Regions from separate parts of the Tardiphaga sp. 172_B4_N1_3 genome, predicted to be linked through region 2. Evidence: riboswitches for the same ligand, from Rfam matches in the RefSeq annotation. Region 2 holds a riboswitch; each other region holds the start of a gene.
What was found. A riboswitch is a leader RNA that binds a small molecule or an ion and turns the genes downstream of it on or off. The one in region 2 is predicted to bind cobalamin.

Region 1 (3,891 bases), 1.1 Mb from region 2:
GTCTGCGGCAGCATTTGCGCCATCGACTTCGAAGCGCTCCTCCTTGCTCGCATAGGGCGCCTGCAGGCCCATGTCGTGAAACATCGCGCCGACATAAAGTAACTCGGAATCGACTTTGAGACCCTTGCGCTGTCCGGCGAGCGCGCCGAACAGGAAAACCCGATTGGAATGATGATACAGAAGATCGCTTTCGGTGTCGCGCACCAGCTGATCGACCTGGCGGGCGAGGGCGCTGTCGGGCACTTTGATGCCGGCGATGGTTTTGCTCATGAGATGCTCCTTGCGGGGGGGGTGATGCATCCGTTGTCGCCGGCGGGCGGTGTCCTCGCAATCGCGCCGCGCCCTGCAAAGCTGCCATTCGCCCGTGATTTCCTGCCGCAAGACGACTATCTATTCAGATTGACTTGGGCCTTTCCTCGCCGTCGGAATGAAGCATCACCATGAAGACCGTTGCTCTTGCGATCTTTCCGGGCGTCCAGTCGCTGGACGTAGCCGGTCCGCTTGATGTGTTCATGGAGGCCAATGGCTTCGTTGCGCCGGGCGACGGCTACGACATCACACTTGTCGCTGCAGACTGCGCGCCGCTGCGTGCATCGAACGGTTTGCGGATATCGGCCGATCTGGCGTTCAGTGATGCGGACAAGCCCTGGGATCTGGTTCTGGTGGCCGGCGGGTCTGGGCTGCCGACGGCAGAGCCCGACCCGCAGCTTACAGAGTGGCTGGCCAATGCGGCGCTCCAAGCGGGGCGTTACGGTTCGGTGTGCACCGGGGCATTCGCGCTCGGCCATGCAGGCCTGCTCGACGACAAGACTGTGACGACGCACTGGCAGAATGCGCCGCTATTGGCGTTGCGTTTCCCCAAGGCGCATGTGGAGTTCGATCGCATCTATAGCCGCGATGGCGCGCTGGTGACGTCGGCCGGCGTCACCGCAGGGATCGATCTCGGTCTCGCACTGGTCCAGGAAGATCATGGCGCGGATGTCGCGCTGGCCGTAGCCAAGCGTCTGGTTGTGGTGGCGCAGCGCCAGGGTGGCCAGTCGCAATTCAGTCCCTATCTGGTACCGCCGGCCGAGCCGGACTCGCCGATCGCGCGAGTCCATGCCCATGTGATGGCGCATCTGCGTGACGCACACAGCGTGGATGAACTGGCCGATGTGGCGGGCATGAGCGCGCGCACCTTCGCGCGGGTGTTCAAGCTCGAGACCAAAATGACGCCGGCAGATTTTGTCGAGGGCGCCCGGATCGACACGGCACGCAACCGCCTCGAAGGCAGCGATCTGCCGCTCAAGGTCGTGGCCTATGAATCCGGTTTCACCACCGCCGAACATATGCGTCAGGTCTTCGTGCGACGGCTGGGCCTGACGCCCAGCCAGTATCGGGCCAGCTTTCGCGCGGTCTGATTCTGCTCAGGCGAGTTGCAGCGAAGAAATCGGATCGCTCGCAGGAAAGCTGTCCATCAGCGCTTCGTTCAGCATCTCGTCGAGGCGGCGCCGGGCGATCTGATCCCTCGTCTCGAACGCCGTGAGCGCACCGGCTCGCTCTACGAAAGCGCTGAAGTTGATCCTTTCAGTGGTCGTCATCAGGTCGCGCATCGCATCCTCCATCGGTTGATCACGATGTTCTGCGCTTCGCGGTGCTCGGCGGCAACGAATCGCATCGTGCAGAAACCGCCAACGACCCCGCGGTTTCCGCCACGCAAGCGGTTGTCCACTGAACCAACAGCCCTACCGAATTTGTTGCGTTCGGCGCCAATGCTCGCTTGACACTTCACCGCGGGTCACACCAAATGTAGATGTCACGGTCCGCCTGGTCGCAAGACTTGGTGGCTAAGAGGGAAGCCGGTAAAGACGCTGTTTTGCGTCATATTCCGGCGCTGCCCCCGCAACTGTAAGCAGTGAGTCTGTTTCGATTGAAGTCACTGATGCGCAAGCATCGGGAAGGCTGAAACAGACATTGACCTGCGAGCCAGGAGACCTGCCGCGACACCAGAACGTCCATGGGCGGGGTGTCCCAGCGGTCGCTTGCAGGCAATGCCGGCGGATCTCCGCCGTGTATTTTGCAGCGTCCTTTCGGCCCCAGCCCCCATTGCTTGATGCATCACACGGGGTCTTGCCGATGCCTACTTCCTCTTCTGTTTTGTCCAACGGACGCGATGCGGCTCATGCGCCGCTGATTCAACTGTCGCCGGAAACGCTCGCTGCGCCTGCGCGCGAACCCTCAATGCAGATCATCCGGCGCAACGGCACGGTGTCGCCCTTCGACGGCAGCAAGATTTCCGTCGCGATGACCAAGGCCTTTCTGGCCGTCGAGGGCCACACGGCAGCGGCCTCGCGCCGCGTCCATGAGGCGGTGGAACAACTGACCGGCGAAGTCGTGGCTGCATTGACGCGCCGCGTCGGTGAAGGCCGCACCTTCCATATCGAGGACGTCCAGGATCAGGTCGAACTGGCGCTGATGCGCAGCGAGCACCACAAGGTGGCGCGCGCCTATGTGCTGTACCGCGAGGAGCGCGCTCGCACCCGCGCCGAAGAACTGGCCGCGAAGCCGGCGCTCGTCTCCACCGCACCGGTGCTGCATGTCACGCTCGCCAACGGCACCCGCGCCCCGCTCGATTCGGCGCGTCTGGCGCTGATCGTCAACGAGGCCTGCGCCGGCCTTGACGGCGTCGATGCCGCCCCGGTGCTCGAGGAAACCCGCCGCAATCTCTATGACGGCATCACGCTGGATGAGCTGGCACTGGCCGGCATCATGGCCGCGCGCACGCTGGTGGAGCAGGAGCCGAATTACACCTTTGTCAGCGCCCGCCTGCTGCTCGACAAACTGCGTACCGAAGTCCTGTCCTTTGTCGGGGCCACGCCGACCCACGCGTCGCAGGCCGACATGACCACGCGCTACGCTGAATATTTCGGCGCCTATATCAAGACCGGCATTGCGGCCGAGCTGCTCGATCCCGAACTCGCGCGCTTCGATCTCAAGCGCATCGCCGCCGCGCTAAAGCCGGAAGGGGACCTTCAGTTCCAGTTCCTGGGATTGCAGACGCTCTATGACCGCTACTTCCTGCATGTGCAGGGCAATCGCATCGAACTGCCGCAGGCCTTCTTCATGCGCGTCGCCATGGGCCTCGCGCTGCGCGAGATCGACCGCGAAGCCCGCGCCATCGAATTCTACAATCTGCTGTCGTCGTTCGACTTCATGGCCTCGACGCCGACGCTGTTCAATTCGGGTACGCAGCGGCCGCAGCTGTCGTCCTGCTTCCTCACCACGGTGGCGGACGATCTCGACGGCATCTTCAAGTCGGTGAAGGACAATGCGCTGCTGGCGAAATATTCCGGTGGTCTCGGCAATGACTGGACTCGGGTGCGCGGTCTCGGCGCGCATATCAAGGGCACCAATGGCGAGAGTCAGGGCGTCGTGCCATTCCTGAAGGTCGCCAATGATACGGCCATCGCCGTCAACCAGGGCGGCAAGCGCAAGGGCGCAGTCTGCGCCTATCTCGAGACCTGGCACATCGACATCGAGGAATTCCTCGATCTCCGCAAGAACACCGGCGACGACCGCCGCCGCACCCACGATATGAACACCGCCAACTGGGTGCCGGATCTTTTCATGCAGCGCGTCGAGCTTGATGGCGAATGGACGCTGTTCTCGCCGGACGAGACGCCGGAACTGCACGATCTCTATGGCAAGCCGTTTGCCGAGCGCTACGCAGCCTATGAGGAAAAAGCTGCGCGCGGCGAGATCCGCGTGTTCAAGACAGTGCGTGCGACTGACCTGTGGCGCCGCATGCTGACCATGGTGTTCGAGACCGGCCACCCCTGGATCACCTTCAAGGATCCCTGCAATCTGCGCTCGCCGCAGCAGCATGCCGGCGTCATCCACTCGTCGAATCTC
Region 2 (3,891 bases):
ATCCTGAAACTGCGCCTTTTCCGGATTGTAGTAATGCGCCGCCGTGTAATGCACGTCGGCGGTCAGCCAGACCGTGTTGCGGATACCGGCCGATTTGATGAAGCGCAGGATATCGGCGATTTCCAGCTCGCGGCCCCGCACTGGTCCGTCGCCCTGCGCGATGGCCTCAGACCCGGTTTTGTCGGCGGCGTTGTCATAGACGACGAGGCCGATCGGCATATCCGAGGCGATGACCTTCCAGGTCGCCTTCGAGGCCATCAATGCGCGCTTCAGCCAGGCCATCTGCTCCGGACCGACGAAATACGCATCGGGACCATAGCTCTCCTGCAGGTTCGGGCCGTTGGGCCCACGATAGCTGCGCTCGTCCAGCATGAAGACATCGAGATGCGGGCCGTAATTCAGCGTACGATAGACGCGGCCAGGCTCGTTCGGATTGATCGAGATCGGATACATCTCGTGAAAGGCACGCGCACCGCGAGCCGCCAGCAGCGTGACGTCGCGCTCCTTGTAGGACGCGGGCAACTGCTTCGATGAAGACCAGTTGTTGGTGACCTCGTGATCGTCCCACTGGCCGAAGATCGGCACCTGCGCATTGAAGGCGCGGACATTATCGTCGAGCAGATTGTATTTGTGCGCGGCGCGGAATTCATCGAGCGTTTCGGCGACCTTCGCCTTCTCCGGCACCGTGATGGTGTTCTTCCAGATCGTGCCATCCGGCAATTTTGCTTCAGGCAGGATCGGGCCGTCGGCGTAGATCGTATCGCCGGAATGGATCAGGAAATCCGGATTATGCTTGCGCATGGTGGCATAGGTGACCATGCCGCCATCCTCGGCGTTGATGCCCCAGCCTTGGCCTGCGACATCGCCGCCCCAAACGAAAGACACATCGCGGCGATCAGCTGGCGCGGTGCGGAAGCGACCGATGACCGGCTCGCCAACGATGTCGGTATGCGAGAGATCGCGGAATTTGACGCGGTAGAAGATGTCCTGTCCCGCGGGCAGATTGTCGAGCAGCAGCTTCGCCGTGAAATCGGTTTCGGGCAGCGCCGCCATCGGCGGCAACATGCGCGCATTGCTGAAGGATTCGGTGGTGGCGACTTCCACCATCATCTGCGCCGGCCGATCCGCGCGCGACCAGATCTTGCCGCTGTTCGTCCCGACATCGCCGGACTGAATGCCATGTGACACCACCGGGCGATCGGCGGCGCGGCTGAGATAGGGCATCGCAAGGAAGCTTGCGCCTGCTGCGGCTGAGTGCGCGAGGAAGCGACGACGGGATAAACGTAGTGCCATGCGAACTCCTGATCCTGGCTCTGGCACCAGTGGCTCTAGGCAGATCGCTTGACGCTGCGATGACAGGTGATGCGCAATATCAACACCCGCCAAAGCAAGTTGCGAATGGCTGGCAGCTTGATTGACACATTTGGAAATTTCACCTTAACGTGAACGCGACGGTTCCCTTCGGGGATCAAAAGGGAATGCGGTGAGGGGATCCCCCGATTCCGCGGCTGCCCCCGCAACTGTAAGCGGCGAGCCTGCGCCAAGAGCCACTGGGTGTTCACCTGGGAAGGCGGCGACAGGCACTGACCCGCGAGCCAGGAGACCTGCCGCCAGTCGTGGTCACACGCGAGCACATTGGGCGGGGTGTCCTGGTGGAAGTCACACTGCCTGTTTGAAAGCGGCGGGGCGACTTGGTTTGCGGTGACGTGCCACGTAACCGCGAGTCCTGTTCATGACCTCCGTTTCTCCCGTTGCATTGAAGCGACATACTCCCTTTCTTTATTCTGTTGCTCTCTCCTGCTTGTTGTGTCCGAGCGAAAGCTGGTCGCAAACCTCACAGTCGAGCCAGACGCTCGATCCTGTTGTCGTTCAGCCGTCAGCGACACCTCAACGCGCACGCCGCGCCACGAACGGCAATGCATCGCGCGCTGCGCGCTCGCGGCAGCAGCGCAATGTCGCCGCCAATACCGGCGCGCCGGTTGCCACGCCGACAGGCCCCGTCTTCGCAGCGCCGACGCTCAACCTCACTGGCACCACATCCACCGGCAGCCGCCTCGGCCTGACGCGCCTGCAGACGCCGGCCAGCGTCGAGGTGATCTCCGCCGAGACCATGGCCGAACGCGGCCAGCAGAACGTGCTCGACGCGGTGACGCAGAACGCCACCGGCATCACCGCCATCGGAGATCCGGGCAATGGCGGCGTCGCCTACAGCACCCGCGGCTTCTCCGGCACGGATTCGGTGAAGATACTGCTCGATGGCACGCGGCTCTATGTCGGCGCGGGCACCGTGAACTTTCCGTTCGACACCTGGTCCACCGAGCGTATCGAGGTGCTGCGCGGTCCGGCCTCCGTGATGTTCGGCGAAGGCGCGGTCGGCGGCGCGATCAACATCATCTCGAAGATGCCATCATGGATTCCGCGCAATCAGGCCGAGATATCGCTCGACAGCAACATGGAACGCCGCATCGCCGTGGACAGCGGCGGTCCGATCAACAAGGACGTCGCCTATCGCATCACCGCCACCGGCAACATGTCGGACGGCTGGGTCGACCGCGGCAACAGCTCGAACATAGCGCTGCATGCTGCCGTGCAGGTCAAGCAGACCGAAGACGTGGTCTGGACGATCTCGACCGACTACGGCGATCGCCAGCCGATGCGCTATTTCGGCACGCCGTTGATCAACGGCCAGTTCGATCCGGCGCTGCGCTTCAAGAACTACAATGTAGGCGACAGCACCATCCGCTGGCAGGATAGCTGGAATCAGGTGAAGACCGAGTGGCAAGTGGCCGACGGCATCTCGATCCGCAACACGTTGTACTACCTGTACAGCAAGCGGCACTGGAAAGAGCTCGAAAATTATGCGTTCAATCCGGCCACCGGCCTGATCGACCGCAGCACCTATCTGGAAATCTTCCACGACCAGCAACAGATCGGCGACCGCTTCGACGCCACGTTCAAGGGCCATGTGCTCGGGATGGCCAACGAATTCGTCGCCGGTTTCGACGTCAACCGCATAGATTTCAAGCGCTCGACCAACTCGCCCTATGGTGGATCGTCGTCGGTCGACGCCATCAATTTCAATCCTGGCCTGTACTTCAGTCCCGATCCGCTCACGTCGGACTTCTCCAGCGTGACCAACCAGTACGCGGTGTTCGCCGAGAACCGGTTGTCGGTCACCGAGCAACTGTCCTTGATCGCCGGCGTTCGCCAGGACCAACCGACCGTCGAGCGGACCGACGTTCGCAATGCCGCCAACAGCTACAGCCGGGACTATTCTTCGACCAGTTGGCGCGCCGGTGTGGTCTACACACCGATCAAGGATCTGGCCTTTTACGGCCAGTATTCGGTCGCAGCCGATCCTGTGGGCGGCCTAATCACGGCGAGCAACGCCAACGCCAAATTCGATCTGGCCACCGGCAAACAGGTGGAGATCGGCGTCAAGCAGTCGTTCTGGGGCGGCCGTGGCGAGTGGACGCTGGCGGGCTATCAGATCGTCAAGAACAACCTGCTGACGCCGGACCGAACTGACCCGACACTGACACGGGTCGTGCAGGTGGGCCAGCAGTCTTCGCGTGGCATCGAGGCCTCGATCGGCGTCGCGCTCGATTATGGCTGGCGCGTCGACGCCAACACCGCGTTCGTGCGCGCGAAATATGACGATTTCATCCAGAACGTGGGCGGCATCGCTGTGAACTACGCCGGCAACGTGCCGTTCAACGTGCCGCAGAACGTCACCAACGTCTGGGCAACCTGGGCCTTTGCGGCGAACTGGTCGGCCAATGCCGGCTTCCAGATCGTCGGCAAAACGTATGCAGACAATGCAAACACGCTGGAGATGCCGAGCTACACACTGGTCAATGCGGGCCTGCAGTGGAAGCCGGACGTCAACAC
Region 3 (3,891 bases), 3.6 Mb from region 2:
TGGCCTCAATCCGGCTGCCAATTTGGGATCGTTCGACCGGATCGTCGTGACCGCGGCAGTGGAGGAGGTGCCAGTGGCGCTAACCGATCGGCTTGAGGAGGGGGGTATTCTGCTTGCGCCGGTTGGTCCTCATAATGGCGTCCAGACCCTGGTCCGGATTCGCAAAACCGGGGATGGATTGGAGCGAAAGGAGCTCGTGGATGTACGTTTCGTGCCTGCACTTCCGGGCATCGCGCGCGAACTCTGAAAAAAGTTCGTGAACGGCTGTCACGTGTTGGTCGCAAGGTTAAAGGCTTGGTAACGGAGACGGTGTTTACTCAATTCAGTTGTTTGTTGCGTATGAGTGAGTAACCAATGTCCAGCGTTGTCGAGTTGCTTTACTCGCGCCGCGCTCCGCAGGTCGCGGTGCTGGCGCTGATGTCTATCGGTTTTGCCGGCTGCAGCGCCGACATGCAGACACGGCTATCTCAGAATCCAAATTTTGACTCAGGTCAGTCCCGTGGCTTTGGCTGGCAAGGCGAAACCACCGGCTCGGTGCCGCAGCGAGCACCGCGCGCGCCGGTCGAGCGCCAGGAGCTGCCGCAGTATCAGCGCCCGGCCTATAATCCGCAGCCGCAGTATCAATCCCAGCCTTTGCCGCCGCCGATCTCGGCGCCGCAGTCCTATCCGACAGCCCGTCCGGTTGCATCGGCTGCTCCCGTCAGCGGGGGCGGCAACGGTATGTATACGCCGCCGCCCGCACGTGCGCCGATCGAAACCACCGGCTCCACGGCACCGCGCTCGGTTGCAGCGACCAACGGCCTTGCCCGTGATGGCGGCACCTCGATCATCGTCGGCACCAGCGATACGCTCGATGGTCTGGCGAAACGCTACAACGTCTCGTCGGCTGCGATCCTGCAGGCCAATGGCTACAAGGGGCCGCGCGCGCTGTCGCCCGGCCAGTCGCTGATCATTCCGCGTCAGGGCGCCGCGGCAACTCCGGCCGTTGCTGCTGCTCCGAGCAAACCTGCCGTCGGCACATCGACCACGCATTTCGTCAATCGCGGCGATACGCTGATGAGCATCTCGCGTCGGAACAACGTGTCGGTCGCCGAACTCGCGCGCGCCAATGGTCTGGCGCCGACTGCCCAATTGAAGCTCGGCTCCAAGATCACGGTACCCGGTGCGCGTACGGCCAACGCAGCTCCTGTAGCCGCGCCGCTCGCTGCGCCCGTCGCAGCCGTGACGGCCGCTCCGGCTGGCGCGGTCACGTCCGCTGCCGTGGCCCGTGTTGCGTCTGCCGAACCCGCACAGAAGGCCCGCCTGGCAAGTGCCACGACGACGCCTGAAGAAACCGCGCCGGAATCGCCGACTAAAGCCGCTGACGCAACCGGCGCTTTGCCGACGTTCCGTTGGCCGGTGCGCGGCCGCGTGGTCACAGGCTACGGCGCCAAGACCAATGGCAAGTCCAACGACGGCATCAACGTCGCCGTGCCGGAAGGCACGCCGATCAAGGCTGCCGAAGATGGCGTCGTTGCCTATTCCGGCAACGAGCTGAAGGGTTACGGCAATCTGGTCCTCGTTCGTCACTCCAACGGCTACGTCACCGCATATGCCCATGCGAGTGAGCTGATGGTGAAGCGTGGCGAGACCATCAAGCGCGGTCAGGTGATCGGCAAGTCCGGCCAGTCCGGTGAGGTTACTTCGCCGCAGCTTCACTTCGAGATCCGCAAGGGCTCGTCGCCGGTCGATCCGCTGCAGTTCCTCAACGGGGCGTAAGCGCAATCCACGAAGTGTAGTTCGCATTTAAGCAAGCCCGGCCTCGTGCCGGGCTTGATGCGTTTGATCTCGGGGCTACGGCCCACTCCAGCTCCGGAGTCTTCAACGCGCTGCTGCGAGTGGGCAGCTTGCGCGCGCAAGCTCGGTTGACTGCCGCGCGATGTTGCCCATATGTGGACATGTCGTGGTTCTTCGGGAAGGTTTGCCCGAAGCTAAGAGGGAAGCCGGTGAGGCGTTAAGCCAAGGCCGGAGCTGCCCCCGCAACTGTAAGCGGTGAGCCGCTGTCCATTAAAGTCACTGAGACCCGCAAAGGTTTTGGGAAGGCCGGACGGCAGCATTGACCCGCAAGCCAGGAGACCTGCCTCGACAACATAAACGTCCTCGGGCGGGGTGTCCCGGTGGTGCGGTTGCGATTCCGCGACTGCCGTCGTGGAATCCAGACGTGTCACTTTGGCCTTTTGCCCCCAATCATTGGGGTTAAGCCATGTCTACTGTGTCAAAGTCTACTTCTTCCAAGTCTTCTGCCAAATCTACGTCCTCGCTTCCTGTTGCTACGTTGGGAACGCCACGGATCGGTCCGCGGCGTGAGCTCAAGATGGCGCTGGAAAGCTATTGGTCCGGTGCAATCGACGAGAATGCGCTGATCGATGTCGGCGTCGGGCTGCGTGCCGCAAACTGGGCACGTCAGAAGTCGCTCGGGATCACGGTTATGCCGTCGAACGACTTCTCATTCTACGATCAGGTACTCGATACCAGCGTCATGGTAGGCGCCATTCCGAAGGTCTATGGCTGGAAGGGAGGAGACGTTTCCTTCGCGACCTACTTTGCCATGGCGCGTGGATCACAAGGCGATGCGCATGACGAGGCCTGCACGCACGGCTCTCATACGCATGATACGTCGCAAGGCGTACCAGCACAGGAGATGACCAAATGGTTTGATACCAACTACCATTTCATGGTGCCTGAACTGGCGCAGGATCAGACCTTCAGTCTCGCATCGCGCAAGCCGATCAAGGAGTACGAGGAGGCGAGATCGCTGGGTTATCAGACACGACCTGTGCTGGTTGGGCCCGTGACCTATCTCAAACTGGCCAAGAGCGCGGATGCGTCATTCGACCCGGTGACGCTGCTCGATCGATTGCTGCCCGTCTATGTCGAGGTGCTCGGGGAATTAGCCGACAGCGGCGCCGAATGGGTGCAACTGGATGAGCCGTGTCTGGTGCTCGATCTCGACGCGCCCGCCCGGCAGGCGCTGCAAAAGACTTATGCGGCTTTTGCCGAAGCGGTTCCGCAACTCAGGATCATGCTGAACACGTATTTTGGTGAGCTGGGCGACAACCTCGATCTGGCCCTGTCGCTTCCCGTCGCCGGGCTTCATCTCGATCTGGTCCGCGCGCAGGACCAGTTCGATGAAGTCGCTGCGAAGGCGCGGAAGGACATGATCCTCTCGCTGGGCGTGATCGATGGCCGCAATATCTGGCGGTCCGATTTGTCCAGTCTGCTCGATGGGTTGGAGCCCATGGTCGATCTCCTGGGGAGGGATCGCGTTGAGCTCGCGCCGTCCTGCTCGCTGCTACATGTGCCGATCGATCTCAGCCTTGAGACTGATCTCGATCCGGACGTCAAAAGCTGGCTGGCCTTTTCAGTCCAGAAAATGGAGGAACTGGCGGCGCTCGGATCCGCCTTGGCTGGCAGTCGCGCGGATGTCGCCGCAAAGCTCGCTGCGTCGGATGCGGCGGCAGCCGCGCGGGTCGCATCGTCGAAGATCCACGATCTTGCTGTCACCAAACGCGTCGCTTCTGTTGATGCGACTATGCGTCGTCGCAGCAGCGATTTTGCCACGCGCACGAGCGAGCAGCATCGGCGCTTCAAGCTGCCGGCATTTCCGACCACGACCATCGGCTCGTTTCCGCAGACCGCGGAAGTGAGAAACGCTCGCGGGGCCCATGTTAGGGGCACGCTCAGCGATGCCGCCTACAAGACGTTCCTGCAGAACCAAACGGCGAGGGCAGTGCGCTGGCAGGAGAACATCGGTCTCGACGTGCTGGTGCATGGCGAGTTCGAGCGCAACGACATGGTGCAGTATTTTGGCGAACAGCTCGCCGGCTTCGCCTTCACCAAATACGGCTGGGT
Region 4 (3,891 bases), 2.0 Mb from region 2:
GGCGCTGCTGAAGCGCTTCGACACGGTCGTGACGCGCGGCTCGATCATCCACTTGTCGGTCGGCGTAATCGTGAGCGCGAAGCGGGCGAAGTTCTTCGGGCGCCGTGCCAGCACTGTATCATTGCCGAGATCTTGCGCGTGCAGGTAGGTGTAGGCTGCGTTGAACTTCATCAGGCCCGGAATAACGTCCACATTGGCGCCAACTTCGAGACCATTCGTTTCGGCGCGTGCGACGTTGATGTAGCAGCCTGTGGTTTGGGCAACGGGACACGAACCGGGGCTTCCCGTCGGCGTCACGAAGTTGATCAGATTGCTGTAGTCGTTCGAGAAGCCCGTCAGCGAGACCACCACGCGGCCGTTGAAAAGGCTCTGATCGACGCCGGCGTCGTAGCCGAAGCTTTGCTCCGGGCTGAGCGTCGGCGTGCCGTTTGCCGTTGAATACAGCTGGAACAGTGTCGGTGCCTTGGCGCCGGTACCTGCGCTGGCGTGGAACTTGGTGCTGGTTTCTGTAATCGTATAGGCGGCCGTGGCACGCCATGTCTCGAAGCGCCCGACATCCACGACGTCGTCCACGCGGCCGCCCAATGTGATGTTGAGACGTTCGCCTACGGGGACCGACCACAGCGCGAAGACCGAATTGGTATCTTGGCGTTTCGCCAGCGCGGGTGTGATAGCGGCCGGTATCGGCAGGATGGCGGTCGTGTAGGTCTTTGCTGTCTCGCTCTGCGTCTTGGCGCCGTAGATCAGCGAGCCAAATGCGCCGAGCTTCAGGTTTGCCTGATATTCTGCGCCGAGGCTGTCACCATTGTAGTCGAGAATATTGGTCGTGGTGTTCTGCGGCAGCATGTTGGTGCGATAGGTTACGTCGTAGTTCGAACGCTCGGTATGCGTGTTCGACACGGTGACATTATGCGTGAGAATGCCGCCGAATGAATCCAGTGAGACGCGGCCGTAAACGGTTTGAAGCAGGCGCGTGACATTTGAAGGCGTGTCGGGAAGCTGCACCGCTTTCGACGTCGGACTGAAAGTGCCGTCATAGGCGGCTCGCGTGAAGGATGACACGAAGCCGGATTCCAGCCGGATGCCTTCGCCGGCATCGTAGCCGATCCTGGCCGATCCGCCGACGCGATCAAAGCCGTCGCGTTCGAGATTGGGGTACAGCGCTTCAAACTGAGGGATGCGATAGCCGAAGCGCGAGAAACCGTTCGAATGCTGACCGCCACCTGTGAAAGCGTAGGACCACGGACCGTTGGAGCCGGTCAGCGATCCCTGCGTCATGACAGTGCCATAGCTGCCGGCTTCGGTGCGCACGTTGACTTGCGCAGGGCCCGAGCCCTTCTTGGTAATGATATTGATCACGCCGCCCATGGCGTCTGATCCATAGAGTGCGCTCTGCGGGCCCTTCAGGACTTCGATGCGCTCCATCGCCGAAGGCGTGAACATGGCGAATTCGAAATCGCCGGACGCCGCCGTGGGATCGTTGACGCGGATGCCGTCGATCATCACCAGCGTCTGGCCAGTGTTGCCGCCGCGCAGGCGGACATTGGTGGTGCCGCCAGGGCCGCCGGTTTCGGTGATGTCGAGACCGGGCACGGTGCGCAGCGCATCGACCAGAGAGCCGGGATTGCTGGTCGCAATGGTTTCGCCTGAGACGACGCTGATCGAGCTGCCAGTGCGATTGAGTTGTTCGGGTGCTCTGTCCGCCGTCACCACGATTTCGGAGAGCTGCTCGGCACTGGACTGCGCATGCGCAGCACTGTGAGAGCAGGACAGAACAACAACGGCCGCAGTGCCTGCGGCCAAATTCCGGATAGTCATTTAACCCCTTCCGTCGACCCACCGTCGAACGAGTGTGAAACTCGTTACCGGCCGGTCTCCTGGCTCGCGGTGGTCTCCCGGTCCGCCTTCCCGAATCTGCGATGCAAATTCAGTGGCTTTGTGGACCTGGAATAGCCGCTTACAGTTGCGGGGGCAGCCGCGGCATAGGGGATATTTCCCCGCACCGCATTCCCGTTTCACCTCCTCGCGGAGGCACCGATAACGACAGACAGGAAGCACAGCGCGCAGCGCGGTGCAACAGCCATCACCGCGTTGTGGACTCTATTGCTCGTGCTGTAGCGCGGCGAGCACGTCGTCGGGACGTTCGACCATCATCATGTGGCCCGTACCCGGCAGAATCACCGTGCGGGCGTTTTTCAATGCGGCGGCCAGGGTCTTGCCGGCCTTGGCAGGAGTCATCATGTCCCGTTCGCCGAGGATGAGCGTGACCGGGATTTCAAGCTGGCCCGCAGCGGTCAGCGCATTCTGGTATGTATTGCAGGCGTTGAGATCGGCGAACAGCACGCCCGGCCTTGTGGCCTCGAGCACGCGCTGCGCACCGCTATGCATCCACAACCCCGGCGCGAGGCTGCCGCCGAGTTCGGCGCGAAAGCCGAGCCCCCAGATCGACACCATATCGATAGCGGAATGCTGATTGGCTTCGGCATCCTTCAACAGATCCGGGCCGACGGTCATCGTCCCTGCCGTGCCCATCAGGTCGAGGCGTGTGACTTTACCGGGATGCCGCGCTGCGGTCTCCAGCGCAATCAGCGAGCCCATGGAATGGCCGATCAGCCGTGCAGTCTTTGCGCCCGCAGCCTCGATCAATGCTGCTGTCCAGTCTGCGAGATCGGCGATGGTCGTGAGCGCTTCACCCTTTGAGCGACCATGGCCGGGCAGATCCGGCGCCAGCACGGCGAAGCCATGATGCGCGAACCAGCGCGTATGCAGCGCCCAGGTCGAGTGATCGAAGCCGGCGCCGTGGATCATCGCGACGACCGGGAGCGATGGATCGAAGGTGCGGCCGCCATTCGCGATATAGGTCTCGTGACCGTTGACGGTGAGTTGCATCGCTCAGCCCTTTTGCGAGATGCGCAGCGCCTGCGCGAGGTCATCGATGATGTCATCGGCGGCTTCGATGCCGATGGAGAGACGGATCAGCTCCTCGCCGATGCCGGCGGCCTTGAGCTGCTCCGCATCCATCTGCTGATGCGTGGTGCTGCCGGGATGAATGACCAGTGTCTTGGCGTCGCCGACATTGGCGAGATGGCTGGTCAGCTTCAGCGCTTCGATGAATTTGCGGCCGGCATTGCGGCCGCCCTTGATACCAAACGAGACGATGGAGCCGGCGCCGCGCGGCAGCAGGCGTTTCGCGAGTTCGTAATCCGGATGGTTCTCTAGCGACGGATGCAGCACCCAGTCGACCGCCTTGTTGGCCGTGAGCGCCGCCAGCACCGCATGCGTATTGGCCATATGGCGCTCCATGCGAATGCCCAGCGTCTCGACACCCTGTAGCAGCTGGAATGCATTGGTCGGCGAGAGACACGCGCCGAAATCGCGCAGGCCTTCGGTGCGGGCGCGCATGATGAAGGCGGCATTGCCGAACTGCTCGTCGAAGACGATGCCGTGATAGCCGGCATAGGGTTCGGTCAGCTGCGGGAATTTGCCGGATGCGTGCCAGTCGAAGCGGCCGCCATCGACGATGACGCCGCCGATAGCGATGCCGTGGCCGCCGATCCATTTGGTGGCGGAGTTCATCACGATATCGGCGCCGAGTTCGATCGGCCGCGACAGGAATGGCGTCGCGAAAGTATTGTCGATCAGCAGCGGAATCTTCGCGGCATGGGCGATGTCGGCGACGGCGGGTATGTCGAGCACTTCGAGGCCGGGATTGCCGATGGTCTCGCCGATGACCAGTTTCGTGTTCGGCTTGATCGCCGCCTTGAAGGCGTCGAGATCGCGCGGCTTGACGAAACTCGTGGTGATGCCGAAGCGCGGCAGCGTATGCGCCAGCAAGTTGATGGTGCCGCCATAGAGCGAGGACGACGCCACGATGTGATCGCCGGCATTGAG

Region 1: linked by a shared signal. The riboswitch ahead of AB7783_RS29110 (ribonucleoside-diphosphate reductase subunit alpha) and the one ahead of AB7783_RS24205 (TonB-dependent receptor) in region 2 are both predicted to bind cobalamin.
Region 3: linked by a shared signal. The riboswitch ahead of metE (5-methyltetrahydropteroyltriglutamate--homocysteine S-methyltransferase) and the one ahead of AB7783_RS24205 (TonB-dependent receptor) in region 2 are both predicted to bind cobalamin.
Region 4: linked by a shared signal. The riboswitch ahead of AB7783_RS14860 (TonB-dependent receptor plug domain-containing protein) and the one ahead of AB7783_RS24205 (TonB-dependent receptor) in region 2 are both predicted to bind cobalamin.

What each region holds. Positions count from the first base shown of each region.
Region 1 covers NZ_CP197238.1:6,171,844-6,175,734, forward strand. The annotation lists gene AB7783_RS29095 (HD domain-containing protein) at 1-270, opposite strand, end outside; gene AB7783_RS29100 (GlxA family transcriptional regulator) at 435-1,400, shown strand; gene AB7783_RS29105 (hypothetical protein) at 1,407-1,592, opposite strand; cobalamin riboswitch at 1,782-1,996, shown strand; gene AB7783_RS29110 (ribonucleoside-diphosphate reductase subunit alpha) at 2,116-3,891, shown strand, end outside.
Region 2 covers NZ_CP197238.1:5,099,402-5,103,292, reverse strand. The annotation lists gene AB7783_RS24210 (alkaline phosphatase D family protein) at 1-1,293, opposite strand, end outside; cobalamin riboswitch at 1,438-1,626, shown strand; gene AB7783_RS24205 (TonB-dependent receptor) at 1,802-3,891, shown strand, end outside.
Region 3 covers NZ_CP197238.1:1,459,446-1,463,336, forward strand. The annotation lists gene AB7783_RS06610 (protein-L-isoaspartate(D-aspartate) O-methyltransferase) at 1-247, shown strand, start outside; gene AB7783_RS06615 (peptidoglycan DD-metalloendopeptidase family protein) at 355-1,758, shown strand; cobalamin riboswitch at 1,927-2,138, shown strand; gene metE (5-methyltetrahydropteroyltriglutamate--homocysteine S-methyltransferase) at 2,243-3,891, shown strand, end outside.
Region 4 covers NZ_CP197238.1:3,132,282-3,136,172, reverse strand. The annotation lists gene AB7783_RS14860 (TonB-dependent receptor plug domain-containing protein) at 1-1,818, opposite strand, end outside; cobalamin riboswitch at 1,851-2,054, opposite strand; gene AB7783_RS14855 (alpha/beta fold hydrolase) at 2,101-2,889, opposite strand; gene AB7783_RS14850 (O-acetylhomoserine aminocarboxypropyltransferase) at 2,893-3,891, opposite strand, start outside.